DNA from 3 places in the Kyrpidia sp. genome. Region 3 is predicted to be linked to each of the others. Evidence: riboswitches for the same ligand, from Rfam matches in the RefSeq annotation. Region 3 holds a riboswitch; each other region holds the start of a gene.

Region 1 (7,151 bases), on a different contig from region 3:
GATCCAAAACCCACCGCCCAACCCGGTACTGGTGAATCATCAGGTTGTGCACATGGACGACCCCTTTGGGTTTACCGGTGGATCCGGACGTATAATGAAGAAGCATGGGCGACTCCCGATCCACCCATTCTACAGGCGAGTCGGCGGAGGCTTCCTTCATGAGTTCGGTATAGGACCATTCTCCCGCCTCAGCATCCGACGCCTCTGCCCCCACCAGGATCACGTGGCGCAGCTCGGGAAGCCGTTCCCTCGGGATGCGGGGGCGCAAGGTCGGCGTCGTCACCACCGCAACAGCACCGCTGTCTGCCAGCCGGTCCTGTACCGCTGTCTCCATGAACGCTTCGAATAGCGGCCCGGCCACCGCTCCGATGCGGATAATTCCGAGTAGTGCAACAGCCAGTTCTGGACCCTTGGGCATGAACAAAAACACCCGGTCTCCCCGACCGATCCCAAGTCGCCGCAGTGCATCCCCGAATTGGGCCGCATCATCCCGCAACCGGCGAAAACTCCAGGTTTCATCCCGGACCCCATCGTAATATAAAATCGCCGGCGCATCGCCGCGTCCCTCTTCTACGTGCCTGTCCACCGCCTCAAACGCGGCATTGACCCGGCCAGTCTTCCACCAAGTGAACTGTTTCGCTTCTTCGTCCCATGACACCTGCCGGGCGGCCTCGTAATCTTGGAGTTGCCCGTCCGGTCGCCCGGGTACTGCATTCGTCAAATCCATCTGTCGACCCCCAATTCTGTATATTTTGTATTCATATAGAAAATAGCTCCATCAACAAACATTTTACGACGCCGCCCGAAAAAATCCTTCCGGAACCCGTGTTTGTTCGATAACAAAAGTGTTCCAAAACGGTTTACGTCCGCTTTATCTTTCCAACCCACCCCATGACAAAAGCGGCGGGGAAACTCCCGCCCGCTGGGATCTATTCATTACGCTGCCAAAACCTTCAGCATTTCTGCCACCAAAGCCGTCCGCAACGGAACCTGGTCGATCCGAGCCGTTTCGGGCGTCTCTTCATTGTACAAAGGCTTTGTAGCGACGGTGCACTCCCCGTATCCCACGTGATCCCCGGCGTGCAACTCGACGATGACAAAGTCCCGGTCGACCTGAGTCCCAAAGCTGGTTTGAAACGGAAATTTCAACGCCATTCGCATCTTTCGCAACACGATTTTCTCCGGTTTCATGTTGATCTCCTTCCTTTGCAGCCACATTCCCCTGAATGAGGTCTCACTCCACCATGATGCCATATCCGGAATACAGCTCTTCCAAACGCTGCATCCGCAACCGCACCCGCTCCGGGTCCCGGTCCCCCACGCCAGCCACCAACAGGTTGAGCAGGCTCATGACGCCGGCGGGGGATAGAGTGCCCGCTTCGTAGTTCGCCTCCACCGCCAGGACGATATCGGCTAAACGGCCGAGAGGAGACCAGCGTTTATCCGTGATCGCGATGATCGACGACCCTTGCTCCTTCAATCGACCGACCAGACGGAGGGTTTCGGCTGCATAACGGGGGAATGAAATGCCCACGACTGCCGACCGCTCGGTAAGGCTCAGCATTCCCGCCAGGTTGCCGCCATCGGACGGAATTAACGAAACCCCTTCTCTCATCATGCCAAGGGTATAAAAAAACCACTGGGCCGCCGCGTAGGAACCCCGGAATCCCACCACGAGCACCTGGTCGGCCTCAATGATCCGACCCACAGCCCGGTCCACATCCTCCCTGACGAGGGTTTCTCGCAGCCCCTGGATCACTGCGGCGTCCCGGGCCAACACATGGTCTAGCGGATTCGTGTCAGCCTGGACAGTTTGCCCCGGAGCCCGGGATCGCCCCCCCTTCAACACTTGTTGCCTCAGGTGCCGCTGCACCTCCGAGAAACTGTTGTACCCCAACGCGTAGGCCAGGCGCACCACAGTGGCCTCACTGACCCCCGCCCCCCGGGCGATTTGTACCGCCGTTTCATACGAGGCCTTTTCCATGTTTTGGAGCAAATATTCCGCCACTTTTTGTTGAGCGGGCGAAAGCTTGTCGTAGGACATTTGACGAAGTATTCAATCAACATTCCCTGGCCCACCACCACTGACATCAATGGCCCTCCGCGGAAGCCCTTGGCCCTATATTTCCGCGCCAAAATTTTTTCTCCCCGTTTCATGAGCACCGGGGTCTGTGATAGGATGGACATGACACGAGCGATGAACAGCCGATCGACCATGCCCTCTTCGGCTTCGCGCAGATGCTCCGGAACCCATGATCCGGCGGTTCACTGAATCTCCGCGCACGGCTGTGCCGAAGCTCTCCGGAGACACAACAACGCGGAATTCTTCCGGATCGAGGGAGTGACGAAGAGTTGGACACCCGTAAACAGCTTCGCCAGATCCTGAGCGTGACCGTCGCTTTTGCCGCCATGGGGATGAGCCAAGCGTTCGCTTATTCCTATACCCATCCGGCGATCACCAATGGGGAGCCCTTGGCCGCTGAGAACCCCGGCGTCCCGATTACCGTCGGGGGCGAGGTCGGCTCTTTGACACCAAAGATCACACACCACATTCGCTTGATCGATGTAAGTCCCGATCAATTCACGGTGGACGCGGTCCGCCGGAATCCCATCGGCACCGTATTTTACCACATCCACGATGAGAATCGTCCATTTCTCCTGTTTATCAACGGGATTTATGAAGATGCGTCGGTATTTACAGACGTATACCGCGAAGCCTATGCGGCGGGTTATAACGTGGCCACGGTGAAGTTGGACCCTGATGCGGATTTTATTGCCAATGGCCATTTGTTGGCGGGCCAACTCAGCGTTCTTCGCCAGCAAGTCCCGGGCATCGATGGCCGCTTGGTCCTCATCGGCCACAGCATGGGGGGCCTTGATGCGTACGTGGCCTTGGGCGACTACCGGCCGCTGAACGCCGCGGCTCTGATCAGCCTCGGCACCCCCTGGGGCGGGAGCCCTCTGGCAAACCTTTTGAACCGCGTGGTCCAGTTGCCCCCGGATTCGCCGATTCCCGCAACGTTATTCGGCGCGGCGGCGGACCGCAGCCTTACTCCGGCCAAGGTGCGGCAGGAAGTGACCGCTTTACATAGCGAGAACCCCGCCCTTCGCGCTCTCCGGGTGGTGTCTGTGGTGGGGAGCATCCCGTCAGCCGATACGATCAGCAGCCCTTTTCTCCGGGCGGGCTATGCCGCCTTGTCGGCTTTGGGATATCCCGCCAATGACGGCGCCGTGCCCACCCCGGCCCAACAATATCCCTTCGGCGGGACCACCATTCAGGTCAGCGCCGACCACAACGGCTACGTCCGTTGGAACCGCCTCCAACCGATTCTGGCAGATATCCTGCATCTGCCCGCTCCGGCAGGGCCTTCTGAAACGAATCAGCCGCCCGGCACCCTGACGACCATCGCCGCCCGGGAAGCCTCCCGGCCGAACGCGTCACCCCTGCGGCCTGCGGCCGATCCTTTACAGGACTTGTTGAACCGCCTGGCGATTTTTGAATATGACAACTCCGCCCTGCGGCGCTGAACGCTCTCGACAAAAAGATCGTTCCATGATATGGTGTACTCAACAATTGAATCGGTGAACTCTTATCCAGAGTGGCGGAGGGACTGGCCCGATGAAGCCCGGCAACCACCGGAATGTCCGGAGAGGTGCCAATTCCTGCAGGCCGCGTGAGCGGCCTGAGAGATGAGAGGAGTGCCGGAGGATCGGCTTTTGTTGACGACCCACTCCCCTCAGGAGTGGGTTTTGCCATTCTGGAACGGGTTTCCACCGGAATTACAGGAGGGTTAGGCATGCGCATTGACACGCGATGTTCCCAGGCGGGAACCCGCCGAGATCCCGTCACCGGAGCGATTTCTTTACCCATCCACCACGCCACCACGTACGCTCATCCCGGCCTCGGTTCTTCCACCGGTTTCGACTATACCCGAACCTCGAATCCGACCCGCCTGGCCTTGGAGGAAACGATCGCCGCCTTGCACGGGGGATGCCGGGGGTTTGCCTTCGCTTCCGGCATGGCGGCCATCGACGCCATCGGCCGCCTGTTTCGCCCAGGAGATCATCTCGTGCTCTCGGACGATCTATACGGCGGCACCTACCGTTTATTCGAACGGCTATTTCGCCCACTGGGTCTGGAAACCACCTATGTGAACACCTCCGACCTGCAGGCCGTGGCCAAGCAAATCCGCCCCCACACCCGGGCGCTGTTCGTCGAAACTCCGACCAATCCCACCCTCAAAATCGCCGACCTTCGGGGATTGGCACGGCTTGCCCACGAACGCGGAGCCTGGCTCATTGTCGACAACACCTTTATGACTCCGTACCTGCAACGGCCCCTGGAACTGGGGGCGGACATCGTGGTCGAGTCGGCCACCAAGTATCTCGGCGGACACAACGATGTCTTGGCCGGCACAATAGTCGTAAAGTCGGAGGCGTTGGCGGATTCCCTGGCTTTTATTCAAAATTCCATTGGCGCGGTGTTAGGTCCTCAGGACGCTTGGCTGCTGTTGCGGGGGATAAAAACTCTCCACGTGCGCATGGACCGGCATGAAGGCAATGCCCGAGCCCTGGCCGAGTGGCTGAAGGCACATCCTCGGGTATCCCGGGTGTATTACCCCGGACTCCCGGACCATCCCGGCCACGCCGTGCATCGGGCACAGGCCAGCGGGTGGGGTGGGATGATTGCTTTTGAAGTGGCGAACAACAAGTGGGTGTCCCCGATCCTCGCGCACCTGCGGGTGATCACCTTTGCAGAAAGCCTCGGCGGCACCGAATCGCTGATCACCTACCCGGCGGTCCAGACCCATGCCGACGTTCCCCCAGATGTACGACAGCGCCTCGGCGTCACGGACTCTCTTCTGAGGCTGTCTGTAGGCCTTGAACACGTCGAAGACCTGATCCAGGATTTGGACCAGGCCCTCGCGCTTGCGGCCAGCGCCCAGGTGGAGGAAAGTGCGCGCAAGGTGACGTGCTAACGCTGGTCCTCCTTGGAAGAAGGCGCCCATAGGGGGCATGCTGACACTCTTCCCGCGCGGAAGCGGCCCAGGGGCCGCCCCTTCCGAGGACCTATTCGGGCGAGTCGACGCCGATCCACCGCTCTCTTCGTTCCGCCAGGCCGGCCGCAACAACGACGCAAACCATCCCGATCCCCGCCCAAACCAACCGATTCGCCAAAAGTGAAGTATTTTGCGGCAGATACGGCGTGAACAAACTCACGCTTCCTAGGCCGGGCCCTTGAAGGCTTTGCCACAGCCAGAAACCGAAACCAGCCAGAAGGCCAATGTGCACCCGCTTGGCGGCCACCATCACCGCGATAGTGATCCCAATAGCCGCCAGATACCCCGGCACAGCCACGGCCAGCAGATCAATCTCCGACACCGGCGCCCCCGGCCCGACTCCCGCCCAAGGAATGGATACGTATGCAATCATCCCCGGGAATTTCCAAAGGTACACAAGGGTCCACATGGGATGAAACACGAGGACCACTCCGAGGGCCCAAACCCCCTTCCTCACTACCATCCCCGCCAAAGAGGCCGGATAGGCGGCGAACAATTCCATTTGGCTGCCGGACAGTTCCCGTTGGAACAATGTCCCACTCGCCATGATCGCCAGGAGCACGGATCCCATTTCATTATAGTAGAATACGTTCCTCGGCCTGTCCGCCACGATCAAGGACAGAAGCACCAACATCACATACCCCGCGATCACCGCCGCCATGGCCGATCGCAGGGACCGCCATTCCCGCAGCCACAGAGTCATGGCGTTCCCCTCCACGCTTCCTGCCATTGCTGCACGGAAATCGCCGGCAGATTCGCGTTAGGAGCAGTCGCCCCCCGGAACACCCGGTCATAGAACCCCTTCAACACTTGGCGCACCTTCTCGCTCTGCCCGGCAGCCAGGGCCTGATCGATGGGCTGCCGCACGACATCGTTCAACCCCCCCACAGCGGCAAGCGACTTCCCCGAGGGCAACCCAACCCCCTCTCGTAAAACGACGTACACCAACGCCCGGCCAATGTCCCGGGTCACGGAATCCCGCCCGGGCCCTTCCCCCGCCGGATCACTCCAGAATCCATGCTGGACGTCCGGAATTCCGTATAGCCAGGCCGACACCACCTCCGCCAACCGGTATTCGTCAAGGTTGTGATAATGGGTTTCTCCGGTAAGAAAACTGTCCCCGCTCAGCACTGCGGGCCACAAAGGAAGATCCCCCACCGCGCCCAAAGGTGGGACCGGAAGATAGACCACCCTGAGCACCCGGTCTGTCGGCGGGTTCAGCCAGGGCTGCACGTAGCTTCTCGCCAGGTCCAGCTCCGCCGCAAAGCGCCGTGCCTCCACGCTGTTCGAAGGGCTGCAAATGACTGATGTACCGCCTTGGGCCGCCTCAACCTGAATGATCGTGCCACCAAACAATGACACACCGTCCAGGTGGCCGCCCGAAAAAACCATCTCTCCTCCGGGCCCTGGGTGCCCAGCTACGTTGGCGAATACCGTCGCCTCAAAGCCCCGAAGCACCACCCGGAAGTCTGCGGGCTGCAACTCCAGATCGTTGGGGGAACCGAGTTGGATATAGCTCGGTTCCCGGATTTTCAGCGTCTCCTTCCCCGGGAGCGGATACCACCCTTGAGTGTAAGGCAGATAGACGTCGTTCCCCCGTACGAACGCCGCAAACCGCTCCCCTGGCGAGGTGAGCCAATCGTAGACTTTTCCGCTGTAGCGCACCCGCACCGTCACCGGCCCCGGTCCCTGGCCGAAGGCGGCGCGCGGAAGGCTGAAATGATCAACATCCCGGCTCACGGCGACCTCTTGGCCGTCAACCGTCACGCGGTCGATCTGAAATAAACGATTGAGGGTGAAGGTCACGGTTTGTCCTGGCCCCAGGTTCTGTGGCCGAAGGGTCAGGTTGGCGACGACAGTCAACCGGTCATCCACTGCCCGATCCACCGATATCGAGTAGGATTGCACGGGAAAGGAAGTGTGAACTGCCGTTGCCCCCTGCTCCTGCGGGGTCCACTGTTGGATCGTCCCTCGAGTGTCGTATCGGTCTTTCCACCACAAGCCATAGGGGACGTAAGCCACCCCCGACACCCCAAACAACACCGCAGCCGCCGCCAGCCCCATTTTCCGCCGGGTGGAGGGCCAGCGGTG
Region 2 (7,151 bases), on a different contig from region 3:
GCTAGGTGTGTGACCGCGTTTTATGGAGGGGGATAGCCGTGAAGCCGCGCACAGAACAATCGGTCGATCGCCGGGATTATCGATTCTCGCAGCTTCCGCCTCATGTGTTGGAGGAGTTGCAAACTTTTGAGGCCAAGCTTTCCTCAGAGCTGGGGAAAGAAGTGATTCTGATTTGTTACGACGATCCACGGTGAAGGTCGGGCGGCGGCCGCCTGGGACGCGATCCCCTTTCGGGGCGCGGGTCCCAGGCGGCCTGTTTGCTCTCTACCGTCCGCCCAAGATCAAGAGGAGTTTTGAACAGCCATACAAAGGCGTAAAGGAATCGTTAACCGCCTACTGTAACGCAGGAGCCAAGGCGGGGGCTGGGACCACAGCCCCATGATACTTTTGTTCGATAAACTGTTTTACGTCGTCTGAAGTGAGGGCTTGGGCCAGCTTGACCAACTCCGGTCTCTTTTCATCCCCTTTGCGGACCACGAGGACGTTCGCGTACGGCGAATCGGCGCTCTCCAAAAAGATGGCGTCTTTGGTGGGATTGAGGTTGGCCTGTAGGGCGTAGTTGGTGTTGATGACCGCTGCCGTGACGTCGTCCAAAGCCCGGGGGAGCATGGCCGCATCCAACTCCCGGATGGTTAAATTGCCCGGCTTTTGTACAATGTCTCGAACGGTGGCCGTGACCCCGGCTCCTGGTTTCAGTTGAATGACTCCCGCCTTAGCCAATAATGCCAAGGCCCGGCCGCCGTTTGTGGCGTCGTTGGGAATGGCCACCGTCCCCCCCTGGCTTTTCAAGTCGTCCACAGATTTGATTTTCTTGGAATAAATCCCCATGGGTTCAATGTGGACTTTGGCGATCCACTGCAAGTCCGTTCCTTTTTGCTGGTTGAAATTGTCGAGATAAGGAATGTGTTGAAAATAATTGGCGTCTAGCTGTTTGTCCACCAATTGCGGGTTGAGCTGGGCGTAATCTGAAAAGGTCACGACTTCTAGCTTAATCCCTTCCTTGGCCAATGTTGGCTTGACATGTTCCAAAATCTCGGCGTGGGGGACGGCCGTCGCTCCAACTTTGATAACTTTTTCCCCGCCCCCCTGTTGGCCGGTGTCGCTGGGTGAACCCGATGTTCCGGAAGATCCGCACGCGGTTAAGGCTAGGGCCAAGGCGACGGTCAGAAACGGCAAAGCTCTTTTCAACTTTTTCACGGTGAAAGACCCCCTTTGTTTGGATACAGACCTTATGATCTAACGGCGGGTGAAACGAAGGACCAGGCGATCTCCGCCCCATTGCAGAAACTGGACAAAAACGACGAGGAGGGCGGTGGTCAGCAGCATGACACCGGTGTCGAACCGCTGATATCCGTATCGGACCGCCAGGTCCCCGAGCCCTCCGCCGCCGATGGCGCCGGCCATAGCCGAGTAGCCGATGAGGTTCACGGCGGTAATGGTGATGCCCGCCAAGAGCCCTGGCCGGGCTTCGGGAAGGAGGACCTTCCAGATGATCTGGCCGGTGCGGGCTCCCATAGCCTGGGCCGCCTCGATGACTCCCCGGTCGACTTCCCGCAGGGAAGTCTCCACGAGCCGGGCGAAAAATGGGGCCGCCGAGGCCACCAGGGGCGGGATGGCGGCGGTGACGCCGATGGATGTGCCCACCAGCAGCCGGGTGAACGGGATCATAAGGATGAGCAGGATGATGAATGGTATCGAACGAACGATATTCACCACCGCCCCTACGATCCGGTACAAACCGGGCATCGGTTTGAGGTGTCCAGGTCCCGCGACGACGAGAAAAATCCCCACGGGCCCACCCAGCAGGACCGAGAACAATACCGACAGTCCAATCATGTAGACCGTATCGAGGGATGCTTGTCCGATTTCACCCCATAGCCCCGGATCCACCTGAATTCACCTCCTTCACCCATGCCCCCCGATCCTGGAGGATTCGTATGGCTCTCTGCTTCGCCTCCTCGGGCCCCACAAGGGCCACGATGAACCGACCGTAGGGAATGGTTTTCATCCGGTCCACAGATCCCTGAAGAATTCGCACATGTACCCCGGTTTCTTCCGTCACCTCAGAAAAAACGGGCCGCAAAGCAGAATCTCCCACAAAGAGACACCGCAACAACTGTTCGTCTTGCGGCACCCCGGGGAGGTCATCGGTATCGGCACCGCCCATTTGCCGGACGAATTCGGTGGTGACTGGATGTTTCGGCCGGAGAAACACGTCCACCACACGTCCTTCCTCCACAATGCGCCCTTGGTGCAGCACGGCCACGCGGTCGCAAATCGCGGTGACGACGTGCATCTCGTGGGTGATGACCACCATTGTGAGGCCCAGGGACCGGTTGATGCTGGCGAGCAGTTCCAGGATCGAATCGGTGGTTTGGGGATCCAGGGCAGAAGTGGCCTCATCGCACAGGAGCACTTCCGGCTGAGGGGCAAGGGCCCGGGCGATCCCCACTCGTTGTTTCTGGCCGCCGCTCAGTTTGGATGGGTATTGATCCCGGAGCTCCCACAACCCCACCAGCCGGAGAAGCTCTTCCACCCGGCGGCGGCGACGTTCTTTTGGCCAGCCCGCCAGCTCTAGCGGGAACTCGATGTTTTCCGCCGCCGTGCGAGAGGACAGCAAATTAAAATGTTGAAACACCATGCCTATCTTTTGTCTCTCGGTTTGCAACTTCCGGGGGTCCAGATTTGTCAAATCCTTGCCGTTTACCGTGACCCGGCCGGAAGTAGGGCGTTCCAGGAGGTTGATGCACCTTACCAACGTGCTTTTCCCCGCCCCGCTGTGACCGATGATCCCGTAGATCGTGCCCTTTGGAATGTTTAAGTCGATGCCGTCCAGGACGCGCACGGCACGGCCGCCGATCGTAAAATCTTTGGATACTCCGTCAAGTTCAATCATCGATCAATCTCCTAGCACAAAAAATCCCTTTCGCGTCGCGAAAGGGCCCCTGAACCGGCCCTCTCATCTCCCGAAGCGCCATGGGCTTCGCAGGATTTAGCACCTGACACCCCGCTATGGTCAAGCGCGGTGTTGGTTGCCGGGCTTCATCGGGCCAGTCCCTCCGCCTGCTCTCGATAAGAGGTTGTAGTAATCTCTGCATTTCTTTGATACGATAAGGACAAGTTCGAATCTCAGTGTAATGAATGGCGATGGCGGCGTCAAGAGGGAGGGGGAAATAGTTCATTTGGACTACATCCGTTAGCTCAGGTTCACCAGGGCAAACTGGTCGGTGTCAACCTTTCTCGGTGGTGGCCGATGGGGTAGACTGTAGACGGTTACTAAGAATAATTTGCAGTGGACCTCCTAGGGGAACGGGAATGGTTGCACATGAAATGGTTCGATGCATTGAACCCTCTGTCCTCCATTTTTGACTTGATGTCCGGGGCAAGGGTTGGAAGGTCCCGGCGGGTGGCGTATCTCGCGGCGAAGATCGGGCTCGGGGCAGGCTTGGGCCTCCGGGAGGCACGAACGTTATATTTTGCCGGATTGTTGCATGACGTCGGCGCTCTCGTCGGTCCGTCCGGGGATTTCAAGCGGCGGGATCCAACCTTCGTACCGGTGGCCTCCGCACAATGGGTTCGGTCTCTGGACTTGGACCCGTGGACAGAAGTGTTTGTTGGGCAAAGTTGGGAAAACTGGGACGGTTCGGGTGTGCCTTTTGGGCTCCGCGGTCGTGAGATTTCATTGGGAGCGAGGATTGTGCGGGTGGCACGCGAGGCGGCCCAGGTAATGGACCGGGCGCCGATGGATGTCCCTTTGGCCGAGCGACTGGCCCGGGTTCGCGCAATCGGGCAGCGGGCTGGTGAGGTTTTCGATCCGGATGTGGTCCGAGTTTTTGAAGAACTGCTTGGGCACCCAGAAGTTGTCCTAGATGCGTTTGGTCCGTATTCTCCTTTTGTGTTGTTGTCAAAACGGCCTGCCGGGGACGCTCCGATGTCGTCAGAAGATGCGGTCAAGCTGGCGAGAATGTTTGGACGGTTGGCCGGCGTCTTGCGGGGGACTCCGAATCACGCGGAGCGGGTGGCAGGTTGGGCGATGAGCTTGGGGGAAGAGATGGGGCTGTCGGAGCGGGACCTCTATTCCCTCAATATTGCTGCTTATTACCACGATGTGGGATGGCTGGTGGGGAACCCAGGAGGGACGTTTGGCGGCGATGTGCAGGAGGAGCGCGAGCGGCTTCACTCCTATTACACCCAGGCTTTTTTGCAGCAAATACCCGGCCTGGAGGGTCCGGCGATATGGACCGGCCAGCATCATGAGCGGATCGATGGCACCGGGTACCCTGGAGGCCTCGCCGGCGAGATGCTGAGTCTGCCTTCTCGAATCCTTCAGGTGGCTGAATTTCTCGTTGACCAAGAAATGGCCCTTCAGGGGAAGGAAGGAGCCGGGGTCAAGAGGCGGTTGGCGCGCCTCCTGCACGCCGAGGAGCTAGCCGGCCGTTTGGACGGGCCGGTGTGTCGGGCGGCCATGAAAAGGGTGTCTCACGATCCTGAGCCAGCCAGCCGGGATCAGGAACACTTCTATCATCTGTCGAGCGAGGTGTCAGAGATGAAAAAGGTTTTGTTTGCCACGGACGGTTCTGAGGCGTCTAAGAAAGCGGAACAGATGGTGGCGGATATCTTGTCGAAGTGGACGGAGGCAGAGGTGACGGTCCTCTACGTGTCCCAGACAGTGCCCTACTACTATGAAGCCACTCCGGACCTCTTGGCCAATTTGTCCCAGTACGAAGAGTCCTGGGCGAAGCAGATTGAAGAGACCGTGATGAACACTTTTAAAGACTACAAGGATCGGGTGCGCTTCAAGCATCTGGTCGGACATCCGGCAACGGCGATTTGTGATGTTGCGGACGAGGAGAACGTCGATCTCATTGTGGTGGGGACCCACGGCCGGGGTGCTATTGACCGGGTTCTTCTTGGCAGTGTGAGCCACGGTGTGTTAAATCGGGCCAAACATTCGGTGTTGGTGGTTCGCTAATCCCACGAGGGCGCGGGGGCGGACGTTTTGAGTCTGCCCCCGCTACTCGTCTGAGGGGGGAGTGTCCGGTGGGCGGATGCCCTGGCGAATGGCGTAAGCGGCAGCCTGGACGCGATTCGTCAGATGGAGTTTGCTGAGGATGTTCTGGATATGATTGCGCACGGTGTGTTCACTGATGAACAACTGTTTAGCAATCTCCCGGTTGGAGGCCCCGGTGCTCAAATATCCCAGGACTTGGAGTTCCCGGCCTGTCAAGGGGTCAAGGACTTCCTCAGGGGTAGCTTCCTTGTGGAGTTCTGCCATGATCCGGGCGGCGAGCAGACCCGGGATCACCGCTTCCCCCGCCGCGACTTTCTGGATGCTGGAGATCAATTCGTCGGGATCGACGTTTTTCAACAGGTATCCGTTGGCTCCCGCTCGGATGGCTTCAAAAAGATCGTCGTCCTCCTCGGAAACGGTGAGGATCAAGATGCGCACCTGGGGGTCCATGGCTCGCAGCCTCCGCACGGCCTCCAGTCCGCCCATCACCGGCATACGAATGTCCATCAGGACGAGGTCGGGATGCAGTTCGGCATAAAGTTCCACCGCTTGTTTTCCGTTTGAAGCTTCTCCGACCACCGAAAGATCTTCGGCAGTTTCGAGGATTGTTCTCACCCCCCGGCGAAACAGAGCGTGATCGTCGACAAGGAGCACACTCACCGGCATCTTTCGTTCCCCTCTTCCTCTGGCGTCTCGGGACGGGATCCTGATCCCCGGGCCGGCATCGGCGCCACAGCGGCCCCGATTAACCGGCTTGCTTGACAGCGTCTTCATGGGATATGTCCTGGAACCAATGCAGCTCAACCCGGGTCCCCGTCGGGTTCCGGCGGGAAATGGTCAAGATTCCACCCAGGGATTGGGCTCGCTCCCGCATGGCCTTCAGGCCAAAGTGACGACCGGCATTCTCATGATCCGCCCATCCCTGATTGAAACGATGAAGGACGTCCTCGGGGATTCCGCACCCGTTATCTTCGATGATGACGCTAAATTGCTGACGGTAGGGCCCCACCGGACAGGCACCGAGGGTCATCCACACTTTCGTGGCCCCGCTGTGCTTGCGGACATTTGCCAGGGCTTCCTGTACGATTTTGGTCACCTGATCGCCAATATAAGGGTCGCAGGTGTCCGGAAATTCGAGCATCGCAACTTCGACGGGGATCCCGGACCGCTGCTGGAATTCGGCCAGCCATTTGGACAAAAAATGTTTCAGATCCTTTCCCGCGTGAATGGTGAGGTCATAAAGCACGTGCCGCAATTCCACAAAACTGTCGTGGACCACTTCGGTGACATCCCGGAGTTTATCCTGGGCTTCTGCGACCCGACCCTGGGCGAGCAGCGACTGGACCAGTTTGAGCTGCATATGAGAGTAGGCGATATCCTGCACGACACCGTCGTGAAGGTCCCTGGCCAGGCGCTCTCGTTCCTGGAGCGTAAAGTACATTTCGTCGCGTTTTCGCCGCTCTTCTTCTAAGTGTCGGCGTTCCCTGAGGTCTCGAAGGCTCATGAGGAAGTAGCGGCGGTTGCCGGCTGGAATATACGAGTAGGAGACAGCGACGGGGATCACATCACCCTGTCGGGAATGGATGTTCATCTCCACGTAGCTCAGCGGCGCCTTGGTATTTAATACGCAATGACCGAAGCACAGTGGCGCCAGGGCGAGATTCTCATCCTTTTCGTTGCGGCATTGTAAAAGTTCGGCACATGTGTCTGGGAATTGTTCGGTTTCGGCAAGCCCGACGAGTTCCCTGGCTGCCCGGTTCATAAAAACGATCCGGCGCTCCTCATCCGCCACCACCAAGCCATCCGAAGCGTGTTCCAGTAAAGCGTGGCAATACAGGGCCGGGTTATCCCCTTGTTCCTTCCTGTCACTCATCTTCATCGCCCCCCGTTCCCGACCGCCTGTGCCGAAAATACGTCCGTTTCGGCACACTTCTTTTTCAATTACTAGTATACCAGGTTTCTACCGGGGAGCAGGGAGAAAGAACTGGGGAAATCCGAACCTTCTCCAAAAAAAATAGTCCCCTTTTGGGGACCTAGGCCACAGAATCTTCAAAGGGGGTCTGAAAGGAGTATAACACGTTTTTCCGCGTTAAAGCAACAGAGTTTAGAAAAGGTTGGAGTTCCGCGATGGATCATTCTT
Region 3 (7,151 bases):
GGTCATCCACTGACCGAGTTCCCGATGCAGTTTGTAGGGATTCTCCGGCCCTTCCATGCGGAGGATCGACTCAAACCGTTCCTCTTGCTTTTTCCTTTCCGTCTCAAACAGACCGTCCGGCAGGTCATCGGCCGATTTTTTCACGCCCCGGATCCACTCCACCGCTTTGGGGCCCGCCACCATGCCGCCGTAGATACAGGACAAGAGAGAATTGGCCCCCAGGCGGTTCGCGCCGTGGTACTGGTACTCCGCTTCGCCAGCGGCAAAAAGACCGGGGATATTGGTCATCTGGTCATAATCCACCCACAAACCACCCATAGAATAATGCACCGCCGGGAAAATCCGCATCGGAACCTTCCGGGGATCGTCCCCTACGAATTTTTCATAGATCTCCAGGATCCCACCCAGTTTCACGTTGAGGACATCCGCCGGGATGTGGGATACATCGAGATAGACCATATTTTCCCCGTTGATCCCGAGCCCCAGGTCCACACACACGTGAAAGATCTCCCGGGTGGCGATATCCCGGGGTACGAGATTGCCGTAGGCCGGGTATTTTTCCTCGAGAAAATACCACGGTTTCCCGTCCTTGTAAGTCCACACCCGGCCGCCTTCGCCCCGGGCCGACTCGGACATTAGGCGCAGCTTGTCGTCCCCCGGAATCGCCGTGGGATGCACCTGCACAAACTCCCCGTTTGCAAAATACACGCCTTGCTGGTACAGCGCCGATCCCGCAGAACCCGTATTGATGATCGAATTGGTGCTCTTGCCGAAGATCAGCCCAAGCCCCCCGGTCGCCATCACCACGGCGTCGCTGCGAAAAGCGTGGATCTCCATGGAGCGCAAATCCTGGGCTATGATCCCCCGACATACGCCCTCATCGTCGATGACCGCCTGGAGAAATTCCCAGCCCTCATACTTCTGCACCAAGCCCGCCGCTTCGAAGCGCCGCACCTGTTCGTCCAAAGCGTAAAGCAGTTGCTGGCCTGTGGTGGCTCCCGCAAAAGCCGTGCGGTGATGTTTCGTTCCGCCAAACCGCCTGAAGTCGAGCAACCCTTCCGGTGTTCGATTGAACATGACCCCCATCCGGTCCATGAGGTAAATAATCCCGGGGGCCGCCTCGCACATCTTCAAGACCGGAGGCTGATTGGCGAGAAAATCGCCTCCATAAACCGTGTCGTCAAAATGTTCCCAGGGGGAGTCGCCCTCGCCTTTGGTGTTCACCGCCCCGTTGATGCCTCCCTGGGCGCACACCGAATGGGAACGCTTGACGGGGACCAGGGAAAACAAGTCCACCGGCACGCCCGCTTCCGCCACTTTAATCGTGGTCATAAGACCGGCCAAGCCGCCGCCGACGACGATCACTTTCTGCTGACCCATGCCCGATTCCTCCTCACGCCGCCCCGTGGGTGAATGCGACTAGTGCGCTGATGCCGACATAGCTCAAAACGAGGAAAAAGACTCCGAACACGTAAGCGAAAACCCGTTGGGAACGCGGCCCCACCGTGATGCCCCAGTGAATGCAAAACGACCACAAGCCATTACTGAGGTGAAATACCGCGGCGACCACACCGATCACCATGAACCAGAAGGTCACTGGATTGGCGACAATGCGATGGACGAGGTCAAAGCTGGGGGCATTCCCGCTGAACCGCGTTGTCCAGAGGTGGAAAACAATAAAAATGAAGGTGATCACTCCGGTTACGCGCTGGAGGACGAACATCCAATTCCGAAACCAGCCGTAGCGTCCCACGTTGTACCCGGAGGTAAAGGCCACATACAATCCGTACACCCCGTGGTACAAGAGGGGGATAAAAATGAAGATAAACTCAATCAACGTCAGAAACGGGAGATTCTGAATAAAGGCGACAGCGTCGTTAAACGCCTGGGGGCCGTTAATGGCGCTGGCATTTGTGAACAAATGCTCAATCAGGAAGAGACCCACCGGCACCACACCCGCCAAGGTATGTAGCCGCCGAAAAATAAACTCCCTCTTGTCCTGTGACACCGCAAATCGTTCCTCCTTCTGTTGGCCTCAAAACAGCATAAAAGGAAGGCAATCCTAGGTGATTGCCCGCTCACCCCGAACCCATATCGATAGCATGCCCGAAACGTCGTCGCCGCGGCTCAACGTACAAAGAAATTTTAAAGTTTCCCGGTGGGCATGTCAAGGAAACGAGGCCGTCCACGAAGGCGAACAGGAGGGGATCATCTGTGGATACAGGTCAGGGAATTCACGTTTTTCATATTGCGTTGCGGATACAACACCCCAGCACGAGACGTTGTACAGAAACGAAAGCCCCCGGATGGGGACGGGGGCGCCCGGTCGGGACGTGCACCTGGTTCACCCCTCCGGGGCATATACCGATCGTGCCGCCGGGTTCAGGAACTCGCTGAGGGCCGCAGACATCTGTTGAAATTCCACTAAAAATGCGTCGTGACCGTACACCGAGCGAATCTCGCGATACTCCACCCTTTTACCGGTCGCCGCAAGTCCTTCGGCGATTTCGATCTGTTCCGCAGCGGGATACAAGATATCCGAATCGATCCCGATGCAGAGAAATTCCGCCTCCGTCCGGGCATAGGCGGCGGCCACCCCGCCCCGGCCCCGGCCGATATCATGTAAGTCCATAGCCTTGATCAAGTATAGGTACGAATTGGCGTCAAACCGCCGCACCAGTTTTTCACCTTGGTATCGAAGATAACTTTCCACTTGAAATCTCGCCTCAAAATCCACCGGCCCGTCCTCTTCTTCCCGCCCTACCACGCTCCGGCCAAACCGGGCGTTATACAACTGGGGCCCGCGATAGGTGATCATGCCCACCATCCGGGCGAGGGCCAAACCCGCCGCAGGTTTTTCCCCATTATAGTAATCCCCGCCGTTCCACGCCGGGTCATTCATGATCGCCAAGCGCATGACGTCGTTGTACGCAATCGCCATGGCAGACAGTCGAGCACTGGTGGCGATGGGAATACACCGCTCAACCCGGTCGGGGTAGGTCACCGCCCATTCCAAGGCCTGCATCCCGCCCATGGAACCCCCGATCACCGCGTAGAGATGAGTGATGCCAAGCTTCTCCAGCCACAACCTCTGGGCTTCCACCATGTCCCGGATGGTAATGGGAGGGAATCGCAGACCCCACGGGCGCCCATCCGGACCCGGGGACGCCGGCCCCGTCGACCCCGCACACCCCCCGAGCACATTCGAACAGACGATATAAAAACGATCCGTATCCAGGACTCGTCCCGGACCGATCAGCCCGTCCCACCATCCGGGCTGCCCGTCCAAATTCCCGGCGTGCGCGTCTCCGGTCAGAGCGTGACACACCAGGATCGTTCGATCCCGGGCGTTCTCCGGGTCTCCATAAGCTTCGTAGGCGATGTCCACCTCGTCCAGGACCCGCCCGCTGTCCAGGGTTACGGGTCCGACTTTTACCACACCTTTGACCCCGAAGGCATGACCCATCGCCCTCACTCCCTTCCTGACACGCCACAACTGAAAAGCCCCCTCTGCGAGAAGAGGGGGCTTGCAAGGGCAGTGTCCACCTCTTATCTCTCAGGATCCACCCAGGTCCTGCAGGAATTGGCACCTCTCCGCCTTCTGGCGGTGGTTGCCGGGTTTCATCGGGCCAGTCCCTCCACCACTCTCGATAAGAGTTCTCCGAACGATTCAATTGTTGTTTGTAAGCTTTGAGGTTGAGTGTACCACGGGTCAAAATCGCCTGTCAACCTGGCGGAGAAGCCCCGGAGAAAATCTCCCGTAACCAAGCGATCCGCTGACAGCCCTGGGCGCCAGCCGTCAATGTCCGGCCTTGGCCGACATACATTACCATCGACATCTGCGCCCCGCGGGGCAGCTGGAGGGACCCGCCATGTGGGATGCCGAATCCCGCCTCCGGCTTCGGATCTACTGCACGGAACGCGACCGGATTCACGGTCGTCCGACGGCCCGGGTATTGATGGAGTTGGCCCGTTCCACAGGCCTGGCAGGCGCCACGCTATACCGTGGCTTGGAAGGATTCGGCCGTAGCGGCGTGCAGAGGAGCTGGCGTTATTTTGAAACCGAATCGGCTTTGCCGCTCATTGTTGAATTCGTGGATGAGGAATCGGTGATCCGGCGCTATCTGAACGCCTTAGACCACCTGTCCTTTCAGGGGTTTTTGACCATCGAGCGCGTGGAGCAAATCACCTGGAGCGGCCCCCGCTAACGAGGGCCGCATCGACTTATGCTTTGACCGGATTGACCTTCTCTTCAGCTGAGGCGGACAATTCGAAGGTCTGGTGCAACACTTGTACCGCTCGTTTGACATCCCTGGCGTCGACGACACAAGACACTTTGATCTCCGAGGTGCTGACCATCCGGATGGACAGCCCCGCTTCAATCAGCGCGTCGAACATCCGGGCCGCCACGCCGGGGTTGCTAATCATGCCTGCGCCGACGATGGAGATCTTTGCCAATTCTTCTTCCGCCACAATCTCTCCAGCTCCCAGCTCCACCCGCAGATCTTCCAATACCCGAAGGGTCACAGGAAGGTCGTCCCGACAGACAGTAAAGGAAATATCATGGACATCGTTATGCACGATGCTCTGAACGATAATGTCCACGTTCACGTTTTCCTCCGCCAGGGCGTGAAAAACTCTACCTAGACTATCCCGCCGATTGGGGACCCCCACCAGCGACACCTTGGCGACGTTGAGATCATGAGCAATGCCCCGGACCACCTGTCCTTGTTCCACGTTCGCATCCTCCTTCACCCATGTCCCGGGTCCGTCATGAAAACTGGAGCGCACCACCAAAGGCACCCGATACAATTTGGCATATTCCACTGCCCGGGGGTGCAGCACCACCGCGCCGAGGTTCGCCAACTCCAGCATCTCGTCATAGGAGATTTCCGGGATCTTGGCGGCTTCCTTGACAATACGGGGATCTGTCGTGTACACGCCGTCCACGTCCGTGTAGATCTCACAGACATCCGCCTTCAAAGCGGCCGCCAGGGCCACGGCGGTGGTGTCCGAGCCGCCCCGGCCCAACGTGGCGATCTCCCCATCGTCGGTCACGCCCTGAAAACCTGCCACCACAGCAACATGGCCGTCGCGAAGCAGGGCGTCGACACGATCGGGCCTCACCTCCAAGATCCGAGCCTTCCCGAATACCTGCTCTACCCGGAACCCGGCCTGGCCTCCGGTCAAAGACGTCGCCGGTACGCCGAGCCCTTGGAGAGCCATGGTCAACACGGCGATGGACACCTGCTCCCCGGTGCTCAGGAGCATGTCCAACTCCCGGGCTGGCGGCCGCTCATTCACCTGCTTGGCCAGGGCGATGAGATCATCGGTGGTATCGCCCATCGCCGAGACCACCACCGCCACCTGATGACCTTCGGCCCTGGTTTTCGCAACCCTTTGCGCCACCTTTACCATGCGCTCCGCCGTCGCCACGGAACTGCCCCCGAACTTCATCACGATTCGCGCCACATTTCTCTCCTCCTCGCCGCGTGCGCCGGCCCCGCCGGCGGCCGGCGGCGGAACAGACACAAAAAAACAGCCGTAGACAGGCCCGATCTACCGCTGTTCATACTCACACGGAATCGCAACCTCTCTCCCACGCAGTAGCACTCCACAAGGGAACCCCTTGTGACAGTCCCGGACCTTTTCGATCCGGGCCCAGCGCCGGCGCCTTGAGGGCCGCCGCCGACGCTTCGGCGAAATCCCCTTTCCCGGGCGGATCGTCGGCCCCTTCGCCTCCCCGCCGGTACTCTTGGACCTCGCGCCTCTACCCCCGTTCGGGCATCGAGAGTGCGTCATTGAGTTCGCCACAAAGTATATCATAGATTCCCGGATTGTGTATAGGCTTGAAAAGGCGGGCCCGGGTCCCGCCAAACCGGTCCCCAGACCCGCCCGATTCTCCCGGGCGATCGTCGATTCATCTCCCCTTCACCCCATGGGCGGCCGGGCGGCAGCCCGTCAGGCGCTGGCCGCGGGGGAACCCGGGGAAACCTGCCGCCCAGGAGGTTTTGCCCCCACCGACAAAACCGTCCGGCCGAAGGTGCTGTTGATGACTCCCGCCGCGGAGGTGTACCAGGCAACCACCGCCGTCAGAATCCCCAGCCATCCGCCGACATGGGTTGCCCCCACAGAACCGAAAGCGCCGACGGTCAGCAGGACAAAGGTGAGGAACAAGAGCGTAAACACGGTGATGAGCGCCTTGTTGGTTCGAAAAGACCCGATCCACATATAAAACGTGAAAATCGTCCAGGCGAGAAGGAAAAGTCCCAATGCGACACCTGCGTCGACCTTAAAATCCAGCACCCCTTTTAACTGTAGGTAGACAAAGGTCCCCAGGGACATCCAAAAAGCCCCGTAGGAAGAAAAGGCTGTCGCTCCAAAGGTGTTGCCCGTCCGAAACTCCCACATGCCGGCCAACAATTGCGCCAGTCCCCCATAAAACAACGCCAAGGGGAGAAACGTCCCGAGTACCGCTTCCGGGAATAGCCCGGCATTGATGGAACTGAGCACAAAAGTGGTCAGGGCAAAAGCCGCCAGCCCCAGCGGCCCCGGGTCCGAAATCCCCGTGATCTTCACTTCGCTCGCCATAGCATCATACCCCCTCTGTCATCTGTGACCAGCCGCGATCTCACCGGTCGCGGCGGTGTCCCCGCTGTGGCTTGAATATATTACTCTTCTTTTTCTGCGTAGCGCGCTTTCAAGTCTTCCATGACCCCGGGATCCGCCAAGGTTGTGGTGTCCCCCAATACGCGGCCCTCGGCCACATCCCGAAGAAGGCGCCGCATGATCTTGCCACTGCGGGTTTTCGGCAACTCCGGCGCAAACACGATCTCCTCGGGCCGGGCCAGTGCCCCGATCTTTTCGACGACATGTTGTTTCAGCTCATCGACCAAGGCGGGATCGGATTCTACCCCTTCTTTCAACGTTACAAAGGCGGTAATGGCCTGCCCCTTGATCTCATGAGCCCTTCCGATCACCGCCGCCTCGGCCACTGCGGGATGATCCACTAGGGCGCTTTCCGCCTCCATGGTCCCAATTCGGTGCCCGGATACGTTGATCACATCATCCATTCGACCGAGAACCCAGACATATCCATCTTCGTCCTTGTGGGCGCCGTCCCCGGACAAGTAAATACCGTCGAATTTCCC

What was found. A riboswitch is a leader RNA that binds a small molecule or an ion and turns the genes downstream of it on or off. The one in region 3 is predicted to bind S-adenosylmethionine.
Region 1: linked by a shared signal. The riboswitch ahead of K6T64_RS03250 (trans-sulfuration enzyme family protein) and the one ahead of metX (homoserine O-acetyltransferase MetX) in region 3 are both predicted to bind S-adenosylmethionine.
Region 2: linked by a shared signal. The riboswitch ahead of K6T64_RS08875 (methionine ABC transporter ATP-binding protein) and the one ahead of metX (homoserine O-acetyltransferase MetX) in region 3 are both predicted to bind S-adenosylmethionine.

Annotation. Positions count from the first base shown of each region.
Region 1 is NZ_JAILZZ010000004.1:99,916-107,066, forward strand. It holds gene acsA (acetate--CoA ligase) at 1-727, opposite strand, end outside; gene K6T64_RS03235 (hypothetical protein) at 937-1,191, opposite strand; gene K6T64_RS03240 (MurR/RpiR family transcriptional regulator) at 1,235-2,044, opposite strand; gene K6T64_RS03245 (lipase family alpha/beta hydrolase) at 2,353-3,528, shown strand; SAM riboswitch class I at 3,588-3,697, shown strand; gene K6T64_RS03250 (trans-sulfuration enzyme family protein) at 3,798-4,979, shown strand; gene K6T64_RS03255 (hypothetical protein) at 5,071-5,763, opposite strand; gene K6T64_RS03260 (hypothetical protein) at 5,760-7,151, opposite strand, start outside.
Region 2 is NZ_JAILZZ010000020.1:5,685-12,835, reverse strand. It holds gene K6T64_RS08890 (hypothetical protein) at 39-194, shown strand; gene K6T64_RS08885 (MetQ/NlpA family ABC transporter substrate-binding protein) at 334-1,197, opposite strand; gene K6T64_RS08880 (methionine ABC transporter permease) at 1,237-1,890, opposite strand; gene K6T64_RS08875 (methionine ABC transporter ATP-binding protein) at 1,868-2,896, opposite strand; SAM riboswitch class I at 2,957-3,079, opposite strand; gene K6T64_RS08870 (universal stress protein) at 3,326-4,972, shown strand; gene K6T64_RS08865 (response regulator) at 5,015-5,677, opposite strand; gene K6T64_RS08860 (sensor histidine kinase) at 5,757-6,884, opposite strand; gene K6T64_RS08855 (polysaccharide deacetylase family protein) at 7,144-7,151, opposite strand, start outside.
Region 3 is NZ_JAILZZ010000009.1:26,773-33,923, reverse strand. It holds gene sdhA (succinate dehydrogenase flavoprotein subunit) at 1-1,380, opposite strand, end outside; gene K6T64_RS05525 (succinate dehydrogenase cytochrome b558 subunit) at 1,394-2,008, opposite strand; gene metX (homoserine O-acetyltransferase MetX) at 2,345-3,496, opposite strand; SAM riboswitch class I at 3,547-3,657, opposite strand; gene K6T64_RS05515 (DUF190 domain-containing protein) at 3,873-4,208, shown strand; gene K6T64_RS05510 (aspartate kinase) at 4,225-5,472, opposite strand; lysine riboswitch at 5,600-5,781, opposite strand; gene K6T64_RS05505 (acetate uptake transporter) at 5,962-6,591, opposite strand; gene acs (acetate--CoA ligase) at 6,672-7,151, opposite strand, start outside.